DNA from 4 places in the Mesorhizobium sp. B2-4-1 genome. Region 4 is predicted to be linked to each of the others. Evidence: riboswitches for the same ligand, from Rfam matches in the RefSeq annotation. Region 4 holds a riboswitch; each other region holds the start of a gene.
What was found. Region 4 has a riboswitch for cobalamin ahead of FJ949_RS28910 (aromatic ring-hydroxylating dioxygenase subunit alpha). Riboswitches for the same ligand answer to the same signal wherever they lie in the genome.
Positions count from the first base shown of each region.

Region 1: linked by a shared signal. The riboswitch ahead of FJ949_RS06435 (ABC transporter ATP-binding protein) and the one ahead of FJ949_RS28910 (aromatic ring-hydroxylating dioxygenase subunit alpha) in region 4 are both predicted to bind cobalamin.
Region 2: linked by a shared signal. The riboswitch ahead of bluB (5,6-dimethylbenzimidazole synthase) and the one ahead of FJ949_RS28910 (aromatic ring-hydroxylating dioxygenase subunit alpha) in region 4 are both predicted to bind cobalamin.
Region 3: linked by a shared signal. The riboswitch ahead of FJ949_RS10000 (DUF1636 family protein) and the one ahead of FJ949_RS28910 (aromatic ring-hydroxylating dioxygenase subunit alpha) in region 4 are both predicted to bind cobalamin.

Region 1 covers NZ_VFVN01000002.1:372,860-378,232, reverse strand. Annotated here, with positions in the region: gene FJ949_RS06450 (sugar phosphate isomerase/epimerase) at 1-275, opposite strand, end outside; gene FJ949_RS06445 (Gfo/Idh/MocA family oxidoreductase) at 278-1,309, opposite strand; gene FJ949_RS06440 (LacI family DNA-binding transcriptional regulator) at 1,491-2,516, shown strand; cobalamin riboswitch at 2,579-2,788, shown strand; gene FJ949_RS06435 (ABC transporter ATP-binding protein) at 3,045-3,833, shown strand; gene FJ949_RS06430 (ABC transporter substrate-binding protein) at 3,873-4,820, shown strand; gene FJ949_RS06425 (iron ABC transporter permease) at 4,829-5,373, shown strand, end outside.
Region 2 covers NZ_VFVN01000006.1:414,963-420,335, forward strand. Annotated here, with positions in the region: gene FJ949_RS18440 (MFS transporter) at 1-774, opposite strand, end outside; gene FJ949_RS18445 (TetR/AcrR family transcriptional regulator) at 895-1,500, shown strand; gene bluB (5,6-dimethylbenzimidazole synthase) at 1,544-2,296, opposite strand; cobalamin riboswitch at 2,345-2,525, opposite strand; gene FJ949_RS18455 (histone deacetylase family protein) at 2,647-3,573, shown strand; gene FJ949_RS18460 (exodeoxyribonuclease VII small subunit) at 3,577-3,828, shown strand; gene FJ949_RS18465 (DUF2277 domain-containing protein) at 3,927-4,193, shown strand; gene FJ949_RS18470 (pirin family protein) at 4,234-5,154, shown strand; gene dxs (1-deoxy-D-xylulose-5-phosphate synthase) at 5,232-5,373, shown strand, end outside.
Region 3 covers NZ_VFVN01000003.1:298,288-303,660, reverse strand. Annotated here, with positions in the region: gene FJ949_RS10025 (four helix bundle protein) at 1-319, opposite strand, end outside; gene FJ949_RS10020 (NADH-quinone oxidoreductase subunit C) at 353-955, opposite strand; gene FJ949_RS10015 (NADH-quinone oxidoreductase subunit B) at 960-1,541, opposite strand; gene FJ949_RS10010 (NADH-quinone oxidoreductase subunit A) at 1,532-1,897, opposite strand; gene FJ949_RS10005 (winged helix-turn-helix domain-containing protein) at 2,231-3,430, shown strand; cobalamin riboswitch at 3,460-3,664, shown strand; gene FJ949_RS10000 (DUF1636 family protein) at 3,702-4,148, shown strand; gene cobW (cobalamin biosynthesis protein CobW) at 4,151-5,203, shown strand; gene cobN (cobaltochelatase subunit CobN) at 5,220-5,373, shown strand, end outside.
Region 4 covers NZ_VFVN01000018.1:66,105-71,477, reverse strand. Annotated here, with positions in the region: gene FJ949_RS28915 (hybrid-cluster NAD(P)-dependent oxidoreductase) at 1-850, opposite strand, end outside; gene FJ949_RS28910 (aromatic ring-hydroxylating dioxygenase subunit alpha) at 870-2,117, opposite strand; cobalamin riboswitch at 2,248-2,450, opposite strand; gene FJ949_RS28905 (DUF680 domain-containing protein) at 2,930-3,127, shown strand; gene FJ949_RS28900 (DUF680 domain-containing protein) at 3,197-3,403, shown strand; gene FJ949_RS28895 (DUF680 domain-containing protein) at 3,473-3,679, shown strand; gene FJ949_RS28890 (DUF680 domain-containing protein) at 3,751-3,987, shown strand; gene ugpC (sn-glycerol-3-phosphate ABC transporter ATP-binding protein UgpC) at 4,075-5,187, opposite strand; gene FJ949_RS28880 (alpha-glucosidase) at 5,213-5,373, opposite strand, start outside.

The DNA.
Region 1 (5,373 bases), on a different contig from region 4:
GTTTCCCAGGCCTTGAGCACGCCGCGGTCGGTGTCGCCGCTCTCGAGTGGATTGCCGAACACGCCGATCGAGCTGACGCTGACATCGGCATCGCCGATCGCGTCGCGGATCTCGCCGGCGAGCCGCCCCAGGTCCTTGCCGCCCAGCGTCTGCCAGAAGAAGGGCTGGACGCTCTCGAAACCGAGCGGCAGGATCTGCCTGACATAGGCGGCCGGGTCTTCGAGATTGGCCCGCACCATGGTGCCGATCCTGATGTCGAGAAGCGGGTCCGCCATGGTCATCCTTCCTGCCTGGGGATTTCGATCCGGCGCCCGGTCTCGGCGCTTTCGATCGCCGCGAAAACCATGGCCAGGCTCTTGATATTGTCGGCGCCGCGCGTCTCCGGCTCGGTGCCGGTTTCCACGGCGCGGACGAAATCTTCCATGACGCCGAGATGCCCGCCGATGCGGTCGGCAGGGTCGAGCGGCGGCACCGCTACCGACACGACCTTGTCGAGCAGGCCTTCGCGTTCCGGCAGCACGGCTTCGGCCTTCAACTCGTCATGACCATCCCAGGTCAGGCTGCCGCGTTCGCCGACGATGCGCCAACTGCCTTCCCAACTGGTGCGGAAACCGTCGGCGCACCAACTGCCGCGATAGGTGAACATCTTGCCCTGGCCGAGCTCGAAGGTGGCGCTTGCCGACGATCCCTGCCGGTACCAGGAATTGGCCGGCTCCCATTCCCGGCAATACACTTCGGTCGGCTCGCCATCGACCATGTAGCGGGCGGCGTCGAATGTATGGATCGCCATGTCGAGCAGCAGCACATGGCGCATGCCTTCGCGGAAACCGCCGAAATGCGGCGCAATGAAAAAATCGGCATGGATGCTGGTCGCAGCGCCGATGGCGCCGGAGCCGAGGAAGCGCCGGATGCGCCGGACGTTGGCGACGTAGCGGCGGTTCTGCACCACGGCATGGATGCGCCGGGCGCGCCGCGCATCGTCGATGATGGCGCGCGCATTGTCCGGGCTGTCGGCCAGCGGCTTTTCCGTCAACAGATGACAGCCATGGGCAAAGGCCGAATTCGCCACGGCGCGACGGGCGGCAGGCACGACCACGTCGAACACCGCATCGGGTCTGGTCTGGGAGAGAACGACGTCGAGATCGGTCCCGATCGCGACCCCGGCGAGGTCGTATTCGCGTGCCCGCTGGCGCGCCCTGTCGGCGTCGAGGTCGACGAGACCGACGATCTTGACGGCAGGGGATTGGCTGATGGCCTCGAGCCAGGTTTTGCTCATGGCTCCGCACCCGACCAGGACGACGTGCATCATCCAGCGCTCCTCCGGCCAACCCCTCCTGGCTGGCACCCACGGCAGTCCGTAAATGACTTCCGTAAACGTTTACGATGACACACCCGATGGCATATATTGTCAATCGGATTTGTACCGTCGGCTCTGAAACGCCTTGGCCGCACGACCGGCTGGTGCTAGCCAGAAGCAGGAGGGGGAGGTCTTGGCGTCCAGCATTCACGATCTTGCGCGGCACCTGAACATTTCGATCGGTACAGTCTCGCGCGCGCTTAACGGGCGCGCCGACGTGAACGCCGAGACACGCCAGCGCGTGCTCGAGGCGGCCCGGAAGCTCAATTATTCACCGAACCACTCGGGCAGGAACCTACGCCGCGGCACCACCCATGCCGTGGCTTTCATGCTGCAGCCGCATCCGGGCGACCAGCAGTATGGCGAGCCGTTCTTCATTCCGTTCCTCACCGGACTGCAAGCGACATTGGCCGAGTGCGGGCTGGACCTGATCATCGTCATGGGCGCGCCGGCGGATTATCAACAGGAGCGGCTGCGCCGCGTCGTCGAGACGCGTCGTGCCGATGCCGTCGTACTGGCCTGGACGCGGCGCGAGGACGATCGCATCGACTATCTGAGCAAGGCCGGCTTTCCCTTCGCGACGCTCGGCCGAAGCCGGTCCGGCGACGACAGCTATCCCTCTCTGGATCTGGATTTCGAGAAGGCGGGCGCCGATGCGGTCGACCGGCTGGTTGCGCGTGGCCACCGCCGCATCGCCGCCATCCGGCCGTCGCTTGACCTGAATTTCGGTTATCTGTTTCTGGAGGGTTATTGCAAGGCGCTGCGGCGGCACGGCATCGAAGTCGATCCCGGCCTGATTGTGGACGGTTTTATCAACGAAGCCGGTGGCTACGCGGTGACACCGCAAGTCATGCGGTCGAAGGATCCGCCGACCGCGATTATCTTCAACAACGACTCGATGGCGCTCGGCGGCTGCAAAGCGCTCGCCGAAATGGGGATCAAGCCCGGGCAGGATGTCGCGGTGATCGTCATCGTCGACACGCCGCTCTGCCGTTATTTCTCGCCGGCGCTGACCGGCTTTCGTCCGAGCCTTGACCCGATGGGGCGGCGGCTCGGCGAAATCCTGCTCGCCTCGCTCCCGGCTTTCGCCGGCGCGAAAGGGCCAGAGATCATTCGCGAGGTCTGGCCGCTGGAACTGGTGGCGCGCGATAGTGATTGACCACACGTTTGTATCGTTATAACAGAACATGCATCGACCTTGCCTCGACGCTGCCTGCATCCTAGGCTGCGACTCGTGATGGTCCCCGCGCCGCAAGGCGAGGGGTGAAAAGGGAACATGGTGAGGCCCGATTTTCGGGTCGAAGCCATGGCTGCCCCCGCAACTGTAAGCGGCGAGCAAAATCCGAGAAGCCACTGGCCGGCAAGGCTGGGAAGGCAGGATGGCGCAACGACCCGCGAGCCAGGAGACCTGCCATCTGCATGGGTTGACCGGACGGGGTGTGCCGGGAGGAGACGCGGGGTTCGGTCTTGTCGACCGGTTCAAGCCAGCTTCCTTCCGTCGCCATTTTTGAAAGTGACGGAAGTTGGACGGCTCCATCGATCGCATTCACTGCATTCCCATGCATCGCATCATCGTGTGCACGCTTTGCCGCGATATCGCCACCGAGGTGAATTCAGGCCAGCGTCCGGCAGGATTGGCAAGCAAGACGCTGGCCCGTATTCCGGCAGGCCCTGCAAGGAATTGCCCATGACCGCGCCGCTTCTCGAGGCCCGCGACCTGGCCGCGGCGGCGGATGGCCTGCATCTGGTGCATCCGGTCAGCCTTTCGGTGGCGGCGGGCGACCGTCTCGCCATCATCGGTCCCAACGGCGCCGGCAAGACGACATTGCTGCGCATGCTGTCGGGCATGCTGCGGCCGAGTTCGGGCGAAGTGAAGCTCACCGGGCGCCTGCTGGACAGGATTTCGACCGCCGAGCGGGCGCTGCACATCGCCGTCGTCGGCCAGACCGATCAACCGGATCCACGGCTGGCGGTGATCGATTATGTCGAGCTCGGCCGGGTTCCGCATACCGGCCGCAGGCACAGGAGCGAGGAACGCGACATTGTCGTCGAGGCGCTGCGCCGGACCGGGCTGTTGCCGCTGCTTGGCCGCACCATCGGCTCGCTGTCGGGCGGCGAGCGCCAGCGCGCCCAGCTTGCCCGCGCCATCGCACAGGAGCCGAAGATCCTGTTCCTCGACGAGCCGACCAACCATCTCGACCCGCGGGCGCGCAGCGAGTTGCTCGAACTGGTTGCAGGCCTCGGCATGACCGTGATCGCGGTGCTGCACGATCTGGCGCTGGTGACGCCTTTCGCCACCAGGGTCGCGGTGATGGGCCATGGCCGGTTGCATGTGCTGGCGCCGCCACGCGAAGCACTCACTCAGCAGCTGATCCGCGAGATCTTCGGTGTCGACGTCTTTAGGTTGCGCCACCCGACGGAGGACCGCGAGCTGACGGTGTTCGAGGTTCCGAACCGTGCCGCGCCATCTTCGTGAGCGCAGATCCAATTCCCGTGCAACGAAGGAGCAACATCCGTGAAACGCCTTGCCGTATCTCTTGCCTTCTCCCTGCTGGCCTCTACGGCCTTCGCCTTTCCGGTGACGGTCGACAGCTGCGGCAAGTCGCTGACCTTCGACGCGCCTCCAAAGCGCGCTGTCATTCACGATCTCAACATGGCCGAGATGGCCTTCGCCCTGAAGCTGCAGCCGTCGATCGTCGGCCTGACCGGCATCACCGGATGGTACAAGGTCGGCCCCGAATTCAAGGCCGAGCAAGGCTCGATCCCGGAACTGGCGCCCAAATATCCGACGCTGGAAAACCTGGTCGCTGTCGAGCCCGACTTCTTCTTCGCCGGCTGGTATTACGGCATGAAGCCGGGCGGCGAGGTGACGCCCGATACGCTGGCGCCACACGGCATCAAGACCCTGGTGCTGACGGAAAGCTGCGTCCATCTCGACAAGAACCGGCCTGCCGCTTCGATGGACCTGCTCTATGGCGATGTCGAGAAGCTGGGCAAGATCTTCGGCAAGGAGGCCGAAGCGGATAAGCTCGTCTCCGGCTGGAAGGCGCAGCTCGCCGAAATCGCCGCAAAGGTCGGCGACCGCAGGGGAACGCGCGTCTTCCTCTATGATTCCGGCGAGGACAAGCCGTTCACATCAGGCAAGTTCGCCATTCCCAACGCCATGATTTCCGCGGCCGGCGGCGACAACATCATGGCCGACATGGACACCAGCTGGGGCAACACGGATTGGGAGACGGTGGCCTCGCGCAATCCGCAATTCCTCATCCTGCTCGACTATCAGGATGGCGGCGGCTACCGGAAGCTGCTCGATTTCCTGAAAGCGCATCCGGCAATGAAGGAGATAGACGCGGTCAAGAACGAACGCTTCGTGGCGCTTCGCTATGCCGAACTGACACCCGGACCGGCCAACATCGAAGCGATCGGCAAGATCGCCAGGGCGATGCATCCGGAAGCATTTTAACCGGGAAGATGACTTTGCGGCACAAGGCATTCGTATTGGCCATGATGGCGGCCGCGTCGGCTATGGCCGCGCTCGCGCTGCTATCGATCGCCTATGGTTCGACGATGATCCCGCTGGGCGACGTCGTTGCAGCACTTGGCCATGCGATCGGATTGAAGGGGCATGACGTGTCCGGCCCGGTCGGCAGGATCGTCGTCGACCTCAGATTGCCGCGCACCATCCTGGCCATCTGTCTCGGCGGCGGCCTGGGCGTGGTCGGCGCGCTGTTGCAGACGGTGACGCGCAACGATCTTGCCGATCCGTTCCTGTTCGGTCTCTCGTCGGGAGCCGCCGCCGGCGCTGTCTCCGTCATCACCGTCTTCGGCGACAGTTTCGGGATCTGGACGCTACCGATCGCCGCGTTCACCGGCGGTATTCTGGCGGCTTGCGTTGTGCTTTTGCTGGTTGCGCGGGTGAGGGGACAAGGCCCCGAACGGCTGATCCTCGCCGGACTTGCGGTCTCCTTCATGTTCACCGCATTGACCAATTACCTGGTCTTTGCCGGTGACCAGCG
Region 2 (5,373 bases), on a different contig from region 4:
TCCCAGCGCATAGACGCCGATCACCAGGCTTGCGGCACCGGCTTGGCCGAACTCCTTGGTGATCGCCACCGTGCTCACTTCCGTCGTCGCGAAGGTCGCGCCGATGAAGATCAGGGCGAAGGTGATGATCTGTACCGGCCGCAGGCGGATTGCCGAGCCAGTCGAACCATGGTCCACCGGCCGCACTTTCGGCTCCGTCGATCGCTGCAGGATGAATGCTATCGAGCCCAAAGCGAGAAACAACGTGCTCGCCAGCATGCCTGCTTCCGGAAACAGCGCCGCACTGAGGCCCACCGACAGCGACGCGCCGGCGATATAGACCAGTTCGTCGGCCGCCGATTCGAAGGCGAAGGCTGTGTTCATCTCCGGCCGGCCGCGAAAAAGCTCGGTCCAGCGCGCGCGCACCATTGCCGGCATGCTGGGCATGGCCGCTGCCAGCAGCGCCGACACGAACGATGTCCATACCGGCCAATCCTGGTTGGCCGACGCAATCAGCAGCAGGAATGCCAGCACGGAGATGATGGTGGTGGGCACGACGATCCATGTCTGGCCGAGGCGGTCGACCAGCCTGGAGATCTGCGGCGCCAGGAAAGCGTTGGCCAGCGCGAATGTCGCCGAGACGGCACCCGCCAGCCAGTATTCGCCACGCGTCTGCGACAGCATCGCCACGATGCCGATCGGCGCCATGGCGATCGGCAGGCGCGCCATGAAGCCTGCAGCGGCAAAGCCCTTGGCGCCAGGGGCTCGAAAGATCTCGGAATAGGGGTTCTGCATGGTCCGTTCCTCGACAAAAGGCGATTCGGAAATTACATACGACGCGTATGAATACTAAATAGATCATACGTCGCGTATGTCAATTGGCATACGTGACGTATGTGGATAAGGCCAGAAGAGATGCACAAGCCCCGCAGGGAAATGATCGCCGAAACGCGCGCCAAATTGATTGCCGCGGCCCGGCATGCGTTCGGAACGATTGGTTATGCCGAGGCATCGATGGATGATTTCACCGCATCGGCCGGGCTGACGCGCGGTGCGCTCTATCATCATTTCGGGGACAAGAAGGGGCTTTTGCAGGCGGTTATCGCCGAGATAGACGCCGAGATGGCGGCACGAGTGAATGAGGTTGCAGCGAAAGCACCGACCCGCTGGCAAAGCTTCGTCGACGAATGCACGAGCTACATCGAAATGGCGCTGGAGCCGGAAATCCAGCGCATCATGTTTCGGGACGGTCCGGCCGTGCTGGGGGATCCCGCGCAATGGCCGAACGCCAATGCCTGCGTCGCGTCGATGACCGATCACCTGACGACGCTGCAGGGCGACGGGGTGGTTGTCCCGGGCGTAGACCCCGAGACCGCGGCACGGCTGATCAACGGGGCGAGCAGCCAGGCGGCGCAGCGGATCGCCAATTCGAACGACCCGGAAGCGACGTCGAAGACCGTGGTGGCGGCATTCAAGCAACTGCTCGAAGGATTGTTGAGGAAGGATGCCGGAGCCGCCTGACGACGGCAGGCCGCCGGCAGCTCTGGGCATGCCGTATCGGCAATCAAATCAAGAGTTTGTCAGACTTTTCGCATGTTGCCGCCTTGAGGCGTGCGATCGTTGATTTGAGCGGAACTTCGCCCTGTCCGCAAAACGTCTCGCTCATGATCAGCTCGGGCAGCGGCAGCCGCCGCCCCCAGCCATGTGTTTCGAGGTCCGGTTTCGGCGCGAACTCCGAGACACGGCCGACACAGAGATAGGCCACCGGCGTCACATGCTCGGGAATCGACAGAAGGCCTTTCAACGCCTGCGCCTCGATAATGCTGACCCAGCCGACGCCGACGCCTTCGGCGCGCGCCGCCAGCCAGAAATTCTGCACCGCGCAGACCGTGCTGTAGAGATCCATCTCGGGATTGTGCCAGCGTCCCAGCGGCGAACCCTGTGAGCGTCGGCGGTCGCAGGTGATACAGATATTGAGCGCGCTTTCGCAGATGCCTTCCAGCTTGAGCTTGCGGTAGAGCGCCCGCCGCTCTTCCTCGATCGCCGGCAATTCCTGCTCGCGCGCCGCGAGGAACAGGTCGCGCACCTGTTCCCGTCGTTCGGTGCCACGAATGACGATGAAATTCCATGGCTGCATGAAGCCGACCGATGGCGCGTGATGGGCGGCAAGCAGCAGCCGCGCCAAGACCTCGTCGTCTACGGCCTCTGATGTAAAATGGCTGCGGACATCGCGCCGCGTGAACATGGCGCGGTAGACCGCATCGCGCGCCATCTGGTCGAATCCGTCACCCACGGGGATGGTCATATTGTCCGGCATCGCTTGTCCCCTTGCGATTGCAATCAACTGCCGTCCGCCTGACCATGCGGATGACGATGCCTGCCAGGCCGGTCTTCTGGCTCGGGATCAACCCGCATCCGGCGCCTTCCCGTCATCGACAGTGGCATTTACCGGCGCGGTCCCCCTTACAGCGTTGGGCACGCCACGGTATCAAACCGTGTTCCCGATTCTCCCGCTCGCGGCGGGCACCAGGCAGTGGCCGGGACTTTACGACGAAGCCCCTGCGCCGCCAATCCCCGCGGCGACGCGAATGGACGCAGGCGCGATTTTCCCCAGCCATCAGGCCGCAATGCATGGCCATCGCCGCGCCGGGGCACTAGATAGGGAGCATGGCCACTCGTCTCTACACCCATCCGATCTTCCTCGAGCACATCACGCCACCCGGCCATCCGGAGCGGCCGGACCGCTTGCGCGCCATTGAGCGCGTGCTCGACGACGAGGCTTTTGCCGCGCTCGACCGCCTCGAGGCGCCACAAGGCGATGAGGTCACCATTCTCTACGCGCATCCCGAGGATTTCGTCGAGCGGGTACGCGCCGCCATTCCCGAGACGGGCATCGCCCGCATCGATGCCGACACAACGGCCAGCCCGAAGAGCTGGCAGGCGGCGATCACCGCGATCGGAGCCGCCAACGCCGCCGTCGACGACGTCTTTGCCGGCAGGGCAGACAACGTTTTCGTCGCCGCCCGGCCGCCCGGCCATCATGCCGAGAAAGCGACCGCGATGGGCTTCTGCCTGTTCAACACGGCGGCCATCGCCGCACGTTATGCACAGCGCAAACACGATATCGAACGTGTCGCCATCGTCGACTGGGACGTGCATCACGGCAACGGCACGCAGGATGTTTTCTGGGACGATCCGTCCGTGCTTTATTGCTCGACGCACCAGATGCCGCTCTACCCCGGCACCGGAGCAAAGAACGAAACCGGCGCCGGCAACATCGTCAACGCGCCGCTTGCGCCGCAGACCGGCAGCGAGGCGTTCCGCGATGCCTTCCTGTCGCGCGTGCTGCCCTCGCTCGACAATTTTGCACCCGACCTGATCATTATTTCGGCCGGCTTCGATGCGCATCATCGCGACCCGCTGGCCGAGATCAACCTGACCGAGGATGATTTCGACTGGGCGACCGGCCAACTCATGCAGCGCGCGGCGCGCCACAGCGGCAACCGGCTCGTCAGCCTGCTCGAGGGCGGCTACGATCTGCAAGGATTGGCATTTTCGGTCGCCGCCCATGTCGGGCGACTGATGAAAGGATGAATGATGGCTGGTGAAACCAACGAAGACGTCAAGGCGATGAGCTTCGAACAGGCTCTCGACGCGCTGGAGAAGATCGTCGATGATCTGGAGCGTGGCGATGTGCCGCTCGACCAGTCCATTAGGATCTACGAGCGCGGCGAGGCGCTGAAGGTGCATTGCGACCGGCTGCTGAAGGCGGCCGAGGACAAGGTGGAGAAGATCAGGCTGTCCCGCGACGGCAAGCCGGTCGGGACGGAGCCGCTGGACGCGGATTGAGGCACGCAGCCGTCTCTCTGGTTTTTGACATGATCATGATTGAGGATAGAACGCGTCCCGATTGAAACGGCTCCAGGACAAGAGGAGATACGGAAGCGATGTGCAGAAACATCAAGACCCTGTTCAATTTTGATCCGCCGGCGACCAACGACGAGGTGCGCGATGCAGCCCTTCAATTCGTTCGCAAGCTGAGCGGAACGACGCGGCCTTCGAAGCAGAACCAGCACGCATTCGACCATGCCGTCGAGGCCATCGCGGCGTCGGCGCGCGAGCTTCTCGATTCGCTTGAAACCAACCAGCATCCGCGCAATCGCGAGGAGGTTGCGGCCAAGCTGCGGGCGAAGGCGGCGATCCGCTTTGCCTGATCTGGCCAAAGCAGCCATCGGCCGCTGACAAGGAGAGTTCATGAGCTTCTTTCCCGGGAAGGATCCTGAAGCCGGCGATGCCTTTGCCAGCGACCAGATCGAATTGATGGTCATTCCGAACGCCAAGGACATTGGCGGTTTTCAGGTTCGCCGCGCCTTGCCGACTGCCAAAAGGCGGCTGGTCGGTCCCTTCATCTTCTTCGACCGCATGGGCCCGGCCATCCTGCGTGCCGGTCAGGCGCTCGACGTCCGGCCGCATCCTCATATCGGCCTGTCGACGGTCACCTACCTGTTCGACGGCAGGATCAGGCATCGCGATTCGCTCGGCACCGAGATGGTGATCGAGCCGGGTGACGTGAACCTGATGACCGCCGGCCGCGGCATCGTCCATTCGGAGCGCACGCCGGAAGAACTGCGCGGCGCGCCGATGTCGATCTCGGGGCTGCAGACATGGTTGGCGCTGCCGGACGGCAAGGAGGAAGTGGCGCCGGTTTTCGAAAACACCGCTGTCGCGCGGCTTCCCGACATCGACGCGGAAGGCGTCAGCGGCCGCATCGTTATAGGCGATTTCCAGGGGCTGCGTTCCCCGGTGCGAGCCGATTCCGAGACGCTCTACGCCGACCTCAGGCTGGCGCCCGGCGCCAGCGTGAAAATCCCTGCTGACGCGGAAGAACGCGCCATCTATACGCTGGAAGGCGAGGTCTCGATTTCCGGCGACGTGTTTCCGGCGGAACGGCTTCTGGTGTTCCGGCCCGGCGACGAGATCGTCGTATCCTCACAGGCTGGTGCCCATTTCATGCTTTTCGGCGGTGCCTCGCTGGGCTCGAAGCGCTACATCTGGTGGAATTTTGTCTCGTCCTCCAAGGAGCGCATCGAACAGGCCAAGCAAGAATGGAAGACCGGCCGCTTCGACATCGTTCCCGGCGATGAGGAAGAGTTCATTCCACTGCCGGAAGGCTGAGGAAGTCGACGACGGGGCGTGCCTTTCGCGTCATTTGGCAGGCATTTACTTTCGCCTGCCGGCGGCCTATCCCGCGCATGAACAGAAGCTTGGGCCTACCCGTGAACGCAACGCCGCATACGCCGCTTCTCGACAAGGTCCGCATCCCGGCCGAGCTGCGCACGCTTTCCGAAAGCGAATTGCCGCAACTGGCATCGGAGCTTCGCCTCGAACTGATCG
Region 3 (5,373 bases), on a different contig from region 4:
CTTCGCATCGCAGCAGCAGTTCAATCTCATTGTCTTTTCGCAGCAAGCCCACCCGGCACGCCAACAGTATGTGTGTTTCCAGTTCCTTCAACGAGCCTTGCGCCATGCGCAAAAATTGAACGAACGACCCTCTGTTTTCCCGACCGTATCCCTCTGCGACGTTCGCTGCGATCGAAACCGCCGATCGGCGCATCTGAGAGGTCATGCCGTAGATCTCTTCCTTCGGAAATTCCTTGGTGTAACGGTAGCAGTCTTCAGCAAGCGTCATCGCTGATTGCCACACCTTCAAGTCCCGATAGGATTCGATCCGTTGCTCCATTCTTCCCCTACTGACTACTGACTACTTCCCTATTCACTGTTTCGCCTTCTCATCCCCTGGCAGCACGTAATCGGTGCCTTCCCATGGGGACAGAAAATCGAAATTGCGGAATTCCTGCTTCAGTTCCACCGGCTCGTAGATGACGCGCTTGGCTTCGTCGTCGTAACGCACCTCGACGAAGCCGGTCAGCGGGAAATCCTTGCGCAGCGGGTGACCGTCGAAACCGTAATCGGTGAGAATGCGCCGCAGATCGGGGTGACCCGAAAACAGCACGCCATAGAGATCGTAGGTCTCGCGCTCGAACCAGTCGGCGCCGGGATAGACGCCGGTGATCGACGGCACCATCGTCTCCTCGTCGGCCTGCACCTTGATGCGGATACGCACGTTCTGCTTCGGCGACAACAGGTGATAGACGACGTCGAAGCGCTTGGCCCGCGACGGATAATCGGCGCCGCAGACATCGATGACCGAGATGAATTGGCAGCGCGGATCGTCACGCAGGAAAGTCACCACTTCGATCAGATCGCGCGGTTCGACATGGATGGTGAGTTCGCCATAGGCGAACACTGCTTCATTGACGCGGCCAATCAATTTTTCGCCGAGATAGGTCGACAGTTCGCTCAGGGATGCGGCCATGGATTTACCGTTCGATCGTGCCGGTGCGGCGGATCTTCTTCTGCAGCAGAAGAATGCCATAGAGCAGCGCTTCGGCGCTCGGCGGACAGCCGGGCACATAGATGTCGACCGGCACGATGCGGTCGCAGCCGCGCACCACCGAATAGGAATAGTGGTAATAGCCGCCGCCATTGGCGCAGGAGCCCATCGAGATGACGTAGCGCGGCTCCGGCATCTGGTCGTACACCTTGCGCAGCGCCGGGGCCATCTTGTTGGTCAGCGTGCCGGCAACGATCATGATGTCGGACTGGCGCGGAGACGCGCGAGGAGCAACACCGAACCGCTCCGAATCGTAACGCGGCATCGAGGTGTGGATCATCTCGACGGCGCAGCAGGCGAGGCCGAAGGTCATGAACATCAGCGAGCCGCTGCGCGCCCAGGTGATCAGCGCCTCGGTCGAGGTGACGAGAAAGCCCTTGTCGGCGAGTTCGTTGTTGATTTCGAGGAAGAACGGATCATCGGACCCAACCGGCCTGCCGGTATTGGGATCGATCAGACCCTTGGGCTTCGGCGCGACGAGCGTGCCGGAACTGTCGCTCAATCCCATTCGAGCGCTCCTTTTTTCCATTCATAGGCAAAGCCGATGGTCAGCACCGCCAAAAACACCATCATCGACCAGAAACCGAGCATGCCGATTTTCGAGAACGACACCGCCCACGGAAACAGGAAGGCCACTTCCAGGTCGAAGATGATGAACAGGATCGACACCAGGTAGAAGCGGATGTCGAACTTCATACGGGCGTCATCGAACGAGTTGAACCCGCATTCGTAGGCGGAAAGCTTTTCCGGGTCGGGATTGCGGTAGGCCACCAGGAACGGCGCCACGATAAGCGCGACGCCGACAGCCGCCGCCACTGCGATAAACAGGACGATGGGCAGGTACGAACTGAGAAGTGCGTTCATGCTGCGGCTTTCCGTTGGCGCCAATCCATTTTGATTACAGCACCAGACCCCATTTCGGAAGCGTGACAGTTTAACCGCTGAACCGTTTTAAGGGGCCTTTGCTGCAACGCGGCGAGGGTTAGCGCAGCGCTTCCGGCGAAGCAAGTCAAACCTTGTTCAAAACACTGGCCTGGACGGCATAAGGGAAGAAACTGGTCCGATCCGCTCCTGTCTGATTTCCTTCGCTTTTTACTCCACTTTTCTCTCCTGACAGAGTTGCCGCCAAAACCCTGCTAGCATGGCCGGAATCAACTGTCCGAACGACGCTCAACAAGCCATCAGAGTCGCATCCGAATGAAGGAAAAGATCTCGCTTGCCACGGCCCGGCGTATCGCGCTCGCCGCCCAAGGGTTCACTGATCCCCGCCCCGCCGGCACGCCCGACCGACGCCACTTCGCCCGCGTGCTCTCGCGTACCGGCCTGCTGCAGATCGATTCCGTCAGCGCGGTGGTGCGCGCTCATTACATGCCGCTCTATTCGCGCCTTGGTCCCTACCCGTTCGCCTTGCTCGACAACGCCGCCGTCACGCGCAAGCGCACGGTTTTCGAATACTGGGCGCACGAGGCTTCCTTCCTGCCGGTCGAGACCTATCCGTTGATGCGTTGGCGCATGCAGCGCGCCGAGCGTGGCGATGAAATGTATCTGGGCCTGGCCAAATGGGGCCGTGAGCACGCCGCCTATATAGAAGAGATCTACCGCGAGGTCGCGGAGCGCGGCCCGATCGCCGCTTCCGCGCTCGAAGGCCAGAAAGGATCCGGCGGCTGGTGGGGCTGGAGCCACGCCAAGCATGCCTTCGAATGGCTGTTCTGGGCAGGACGCATCACCACCGCGCACCGCCGTGGCTTCGAACGCTTCTACGATCTGCCCGAGCGCGTGCTGCCGCAGGCGATCCTCGATCTGCCGGTGCCGTCAGCCGAGGACGCGCATCGGGAATTGCTGCGGATATCCGCCCGCGCTCATGGCGTCGCGACAGCAAGCGACCTGCGCGACTATTTCCGCCTGTCGCCGGCCGACATGAAGGGCCGGCTGGAGGAGCTGGTTGAAACAGGCGAGCTGGTGCCGGTGCGTGTCGAGGGCTGGAACAAACCGGCTTACCTCCATAAGGAGGCCCGTATTCCACGAAAAATCGAGGCCCGCGCCTTGCTGGCGCCGTTCGATCCGGTCGTTTTCGAGCGCTCGCGCACGGAGCGGCTGTTCGATTTCCACTACCGCATAGAAATCTACACCCCTGCCGAAAAACGGCAATACGGCTATTACGTCCTGCCGTTCCTGCTCGGCGACAGGATCGTGGCGCGCGTCGACCTCAAGGCCGACCGGCCGGCCAGCGTGCTACGCGTCCACGCGGCCTATGCCGAGCCCGGCGCGCCGCCTGAAACCGCCGCGCAACTCTTCCAGGAATTGACGCAGATGCAGGGCTGGCTCGGCCTCGAACGGATCGAGGTTACGCCCGCCGGCGACCTTGGGCAGCCGCTCGCCGACATTGCCGTGTCGTAGACGCGCGTTGACACCGCCGCCTGCAAGAGCCTAAATCCATTCCAGACGGTCTCCTCTCGGCAAAGGGAGGAGCCAAGAGGGAATGCGGTGCGAAATCTCGATTTCAAATCCGCGGCTGTCCCCGCAACTGTAAGCGACGAGCCAAGGCCGAAAACCACTGGGACGGTCCCGGGAAGGCGGCACGAAGGCGATGACCCGCGAGCCAGGAGACCTGCCGTCTGAGACATAAGAATCCGATCGCCCGGCGGGTTTTCCGGGCAAGGAGCCCGATTTGGAACGCGACAGCAGTTTCCCGGCTGAAACAGCGGACATTTTGTCTGGCGATAGCGACTTGTCTGGCGATAGCGACGCCTTGGCCGGCGTCACTGTCATCATCTGCGCTTCCTGCCGCGACGAGACCGGTTCCGATGCCCATCCCCGCGCCGGCGAAGTTTTGGCTCAAGATACGCGCCAAGCCGCAACGGCCGACAATGTCCGTGTCCGCACCGTCGAATGCCTCGGCAACTGCAAGCGCCGTCTCAGTGCCGCGATTCTTCGCGACGGCTGCTGGAGTTATGTCTTCGGCGACCTGAACATCGCCAGCGGCGCCGATCTCGTCACCGGCGCGAAACTCTTCGCCGCTTCGACCAACGGCCTCATTCCGTGGCGCGGCCGTCCGGATTCCCTCAAGCGCGGCCTCGTCGCCCGCATTCCTCCCCTCGACATGCTGAAGGACTGATCATGACCGCCGCAGTTTCCGCCGCCACTCTCTCCCGCGTCCCCTGTACCGTCGTCACCGGCTTCCTGGGTGCCGGCAAGACCACGCTGGTCCGCCATCTCCTGGAAAACGCGGGCGGCAAGCGTATCGCCATCATCGTCAACGAATTCGGCGACATCGGCATCGACGGCGAGATACTCAAGGGCTGCGGCATCGACACCTGCCCGGAGGAAAACATCGTCGAACTGGCCAATGGCTGCATCTGCTGCACCGTCGCCGACGATTTCGTCCCGGCGCTCGACCAGATCCTGTCGCTGACGCCGAAAGTCGACCACATCCTGATCGAAACCTCAGGTTTGGCTCTGCCCAAGCCGCTGGTCCAGGCCTTCCAGTGGCCGACGGTGAAGAGCCGGGTGACAGTCGACGGCGTGATCGCCGTGGTCGACGGTCCGGCACTCGCCGAGGGGCGCGTCGCCAACGACATGGACGCCCTGCAGGCGCAACGCGCGCAGGACCAGACACTGGACCATGACGACCCCGTCGAGGAGGTGTTCGAGGACCAGATCGCCTGCGCCGACCTCATCATCCTGTCGAAGAGCGACCTGATGGATGCCGCAGGTTCGGCTCGCGCCAACGCCATCATTGGCGAACACTCCGCCCGCGCCGTGAAGGTCGTGCCGACGGCTCATGGCAAGGTCGATCCGTCCGTGCTGCTCGGGCTAGGCCTCGCCGTCGAGGACGACATCGAGAACCGCAAGTCCCATCATGACGGCGCCTTCGACCACGAGCACGACGACTTCGATACGTTCATCGTCGACATCCCCTCGATCGCCAACCCGGACGACCTGGCAAAGCGCGTCGCCACCGCCGCCGAACAGGAGAACGTGCTGCGGGTGAAAGGCTTCGTCGAGGTCGGCGGCAAGCCGATGCGGCTTTTGCTCCAGGCCGTTGGTCCGCGCGTCAATCATTACTACGACCGCGCCTGGACGGCTGACGACGACCGCCGCTCGCGCCTGGTCGTCATCGGCCTCAAGGGGCTGAACCGCCCGGCGATCGAGCATATCCTCGCCGGCTGAGGCAACACCGACCGCGATGCACATCCTCACCACCACATCCGCCTCGCTCGACGATCTCGCCGAGCCGGTCGATCTGCGGCAGACGCCGGCGGAGATGGTGGCGCTGTCCTTCACGGACAGCGACCTGGCCGGACTGGCAGCGGCTTGGAAAGGCGACGCCGATCGGCTGC
Region 4 (5,373 bases):
TCGGCGTCGCGGCTTCGACAGGAATGGCTGCGCCGTCTCCAGTCGGCGAGGCGAACGGCGCCGGGATTTCCTCCACCAGCGGCGCTGCAAAGCTCTCCTGATGGTATCTCGCCATGTCGAAGCCGGCGGCTTCGAGCATGCCGCGCACGGCACGCATGAAGGGGTCGGGGCCGCAGCAGAAGATTTCGCGCTCTCGGAAATCAGGCGCCAAAAGCGGCAGCCGGATGGCGTCGATGCGGCCCATATGGCCGAACCAGCCTTCCCGGCTCGACCGCTCCTCGATCATGAAACCGAGCGACAGGCCGGGCATGCGGCTGCCGAGCAATTCCAGCTCCTTGCGGAAGATGATCTCTTCGGGGCGGCGGGCGCAGTTGACGAAGCCGACATCGGTCCATGGCGCGCAGTCATTCAGCCAGCGCAGCATCGACATCATCGGCGTCACGCCGGAGCCGGCCGAGATGAACAGATATTTGGCCGCCGGGTGGCTGTGCAGCGAAAAGTCTCCGGCCGGCCCATACGCCTTGACGTGCGAACCAGGCCTCAAATGGTCGAACATCCAGCGTGTGCCGGTGCTGCCGGCCTGCGCCTTCACCGTCACCGCGATCGAGAATGGCCGTGAAGGCGAAGACGACAGCGTGTAGGTGCGCATCAGCAACCCATCCGCTGTCGGCAGTTCCAGCGTCACGAACTGGCCCGGCTTGTAGCGGAACCAGGTCTGGTTGTCGGAACGGAAGGTGAAGGTCTTTACATCAGGCGCCTCGTCGCTCACGCCGATCACTTCCAGCACCTGGAGCCTGTCGTTCCAGGGCGCCATCTGATCGAGATGGCGATAGAGGCCGAGATCCGTCATCGCATTCATCCCTCACCTCTCAAGCAACGCTGCGCAGGGCCGGCCGGCCGTCTTCGGCGAGACGCGGACCGATGAAACGCGCGTACCAGTCGACGAACTGGATGACGCCGCCTTCGTGCAGTTCGGAATAGGGGCCGGGTTCATAGGCCGGCGACAGGATGCCGAAGGCGTTTTCCTCGACGATGCGACGATCCTGGCCGTTGGTCTCGGTCCAGACATGGGTGAGTTCGGCAAGGTCGTAGTCGACGCCCTCGACCGCGTCCCTGTGAACCAGCCATTTGGTCGTCACCGCGGTCTCGGTGGCGCTGATCGGCAGCACGCGGAACGTGACGGCGTGGTCGCCAAGGATGTGGTTCCAGGTCGTCGGATAGTGATAGAGCAGCAAGGAGCCGATGCGGTCGGTGGCAACGCCGTCGGACAGGTTCTTCTTGACCGCGCGTTTTCCCGTCATCGTATAACTGACGGCATCGCGCAGCAGCGGCGCGCGGGTGGCACGGTACTGTCCGGCCGGGTCGATGCGGAACCTGCTCGGCAGGCCGGCCGCCTCGCACTTGGCCCAGTGCGACAGCATCTCCGGGTCGCTGTCAGCGTCTTGCACGCCAGTCACGGTCGGCGCCTCCGGGAAGGTCTTGCAGAGCTCCGGATGGTTGCCGGCGCAATGATAGCATTCGCGGTTGTTTTCCCAGACCAGCTTCCAATTGCCCTTCTCGACGATGGTGCTCTCGAAGGCGACCTTTGCTTCGCGCAGCCGATGCGGCAGCAAATAGGGTTCGATCATCGTCCGCATCGGCGCGAAATCCGCCGGCTCGTCGGCGAGGCAAATGAAGATGTAGCCGCCGACGCTTTCGCAGGCGACCGGCTTCAGGCCGAACTGGCTCTTGTCGAAACCCTCGGCCATCTGCCTGGCGAACAGCAGCCTGCCGTCCAGTTCATAGGTCCACTGATGGTAGGGGCAGACGAGCTTCGCCGCCGTGCCCTTGTCTGTGTTGCAGACGCGGCTGCCGCGATGGCGGCAAGAATTGTGGAAGGCGTTGATGTTGCCCTTCTGGTCGCGCACCAGCACGACAGGATAGTCGCCGATCTGCACGGTGATGAAGCTGCCGGGCCTGGGCAGTTCGCAATCATGGCCGATGAACAGCCAGTCGCGGTACCAGATCAGCTCCATGTCGAGCTTGAAGTAGTCGGCGTCGGTATAGAAGGGCTGCTCGAGTGAGAAGCCGTCCCTGCGGCCTTGCAGCCGTTTCAGCATGTCGTTGCGCGCATCCATGTCCTGTCCTCGCATTGAAGTCCTGTCCTCACATTGAAGGACTGAACGGAAGGGAGAGAGGAAGGATCAAGCCGCGCGCCGGCTTGCGCCGGACATGCACCATCCGCCTCTTGACCGCCCGCCGCGATCAGTCGAGTCCAACATCTCAGGCTGGTTTCCGGGCTCTGGAGCTGTCCTTGCGGACTGTCGCGACACCTTCCCAGGCCTTTGCCCAGTGGTCTCCCGTTGCGACCTGAACTCCACCACCGTTGCGGGGGCAGCGCCGGATTCTGACCGGCTTCCCAATTCTCCGCCTCGTCGTCACGCGGCGGCACCTGAGATGGCAGGATCTAACCATGATCGCCGGCTTGTCGTCGGCATGAAAACGACATCGCATCCATGCCGCGCGACACGCACTGAAAACGGTGCGGCCGCCGTTGCAGGGGCAGAAAGCCTCAGGTCGCCGCCTCGGATTCCGTCTCGTGGCGGAGGCAAAAAAGGTAACGGTTTCGAAAAGTGACTATTAGCGCCCTCTAAAATCGAACCGAACGGTTCGTTTCTGTTGACGATGCGTGCAGGACGGTGTGAACACTGGGCCTTCGACACAGTTGGTGATCGCGCGGTCTGTTAGAATAACTATTTGATAACAAATGGAAAAAAACGAATGTAGAAGGCCCTGGCACAATTTCAAGTGGTGGAAACTTGGTCCACACGGAAAAACTTCGTGATTGGAAATGGCGGTATGGCTTTCCCACATCGGGGCTGTCCGAACGACGCGATTTCCTCCCAAGACACGCCGCTAGACGGACGGAAAAATACTGGAGTATCAAAAAATGAAAAAGATCATTCTCACTGCCGCCGCCCTTCTGGCTGTTTCCGGCAGCGCCTTCGCTAGTAGCGACCATTATGGTTCGAATGCCCCTGCGGCCACCGCCGTCGACAGCTCGTACACCGCTTCGACCAAGAAGTCGGAACCGGCTGCCCAGACGCCTGTCCAGGGTGCCGATCGCAACCTCTTCGGCAACAACTAACAGCCGATCTCCAGTTGACGGCGGGCCTTCCGCCGTCCTGGCGAAATTTGAGAATTCAGGAGACTTGAAATGAAGAAGATCGTTCTTGCTGCCGCCGCCGTCCTGGCCGTTTCGGGCAGTGCTTTCGCCAGCAGCGACAACTATGGCTCCAATGGCGCCAACCAGCCTGCCGTCACCTCGGTTGACAACGCGCACACGGCTTCGGTCCAGAAGTCGGCGCCGTCTGCCCAGGCGCCTGTGCAGGGTGCTGATCGCAACCTCTTCGGCAACAACTAACAGCCGATCTCCAGTTGACGGCGGGCCTTCCGCCGTCCTGGTGAAATTCGAAAATTCAGGAGACTTGAAATGAAGAAGATCATCCTTGCTACCGCCGCCGTTCTGGCGGTTTCGGGCAGCGCTTTCGCCGGCAGCGACAACTATGGCTCCAATGGCGCCAACCAGCCCGCGGCCACTTCGACCGACAGCTCATACACCGCTTCGACCAAGACGTCGGCTCCGGCTGCCCAGGCACCTGTTCAGGGTGCCGACCATAACCTCTTCGGCAACAACTAACAGCCGATCCTGCAGCAGATGGCGGGCAAGCCCGCCTCTGCGGTGGAATTTGAGAATTCAGGAGACTTGAAATGAAAAAGATCATCCTTGCTGCCGCCGCCGTCCTGGCCGTTTCGGGCAGCGCTTTCGCCAGCAGCGACAACTATGGCTCCAATGGCGCCAACCAGCCTGCCGTCACCTCGGTCGACAATGCGCACACGGCTTCGATCCGCGACAGCGGCTCGCCCGTCTACAAGCTGCTCAATTCGTCGGGCGATGTACACAAGTCCGCCCCTCAGGGCAGTGACCGGAATCTCTTCGGCCACTAACAGCCGAAGCTGACACCAAACAGGAGCGGCGGGCTTTGCCCGCCGCTCCTGTTTTTGCGTGACCGGCAATTAATTCATGGCCTGCTCTCAGGCCGCTTTCGCTTCCGTCTCGTGCAGCGCGAAGGATCGTCCATCCGCGTCGAAGATATGAAGGTCTCCGGCGTCGGCGCTCAGCCGCAGTGTCGCCCCGCGCTTGACCTCGACATTGCCCGGCAGCTTGGTCACCAGCGGCAGGTCGGCGCGGCCGATGTCGACATAGACGAGTTGCACCTCGCCGAGCTGCTCGACATAATCCACCGTTCCTTCGAACAGATAGTCCGTGCCGCCGGCGATCGTCAGGTCCTCCGGCCGCACGCCGAAGCTCACCGACGCGCCCTTGGCCGAGGCCGGCGTCGCGATCGGCACCGTAGCCTTGCGGCCGCCGACATGACTGATGACGGTCGGATTGCCCGATTTGTCGATGGTCGCCGGCAGGATGTTCATGGCCGGCGAGCCGATGAACTGGGCAACGAACAGATTGCCGGGTTTCTTGTAGAGTTCCATCGGCGTGCCGACCTGCTCGATATGGCCCTCCTTCAGCACCACGATGCGGTCGGCCAGCGTCATCGCCTCGACCTGGTCGTGGGTGACATAGATCATGGTGGTGTTGGGCATCGATTCCTTGAGCTTGGCGATCTCGATGCGGGTGGCGACGCGCAGCGCGGCGTCGAGGTTCGACAGCGGTTCGTCGAACAGGAACACCTTCGGGTTGCGCACGATGGCGCGGCCGATGGCCACGCGCTGGCGCTGGCCGCCCGACATCGCCTTGGGGAGGCGGTCGAGATAGTTGGTCAGCTGCAGGATCTCTGCCGCCTGGCGCACGCGCTTGTCTATCTCGGCCTTGCTTTCCTTGCCGATCTTCATCGAAAACGCCATGTTGTCGTAGACCGTCATATGCGGATAGAGCGCGTAGGACTGGAACACCATGGCGATGCCGCGTTTCGACGGCGGCACGTCGTTGACCACCTCGCCGGCTATTCTGAGCTCGCCCGAGGTGATCTCCTCGAGCCCTGCGATCGAGCGCAGCAATGTCGACTTGCCGCAACCCGACGGCCCGACGAAGACGATGAACTCGCCCGATTTGATGTCGAGGTCGATGCCGTGCAGAATGTTGAGATTGCCGTATGATTTCTTCACTTGCCTCAGCGTGACATCGGCCATGTTTCCCTCCAGTGGTCCCTAGAATTCAGTCGATGCGCCCGAACCAGGCGCCGTAGCCGCCGAGGCGGATGGAGCCGGAGTTCTGCTGTCCCGAAAATCCGTGTCCGGGCAAAGGTTGCAGCGATCGACCGCCAAGGTCAACCTCCGCTGGCCCGGATCCCAGGTTGAAGACGCAGACGATCTGCT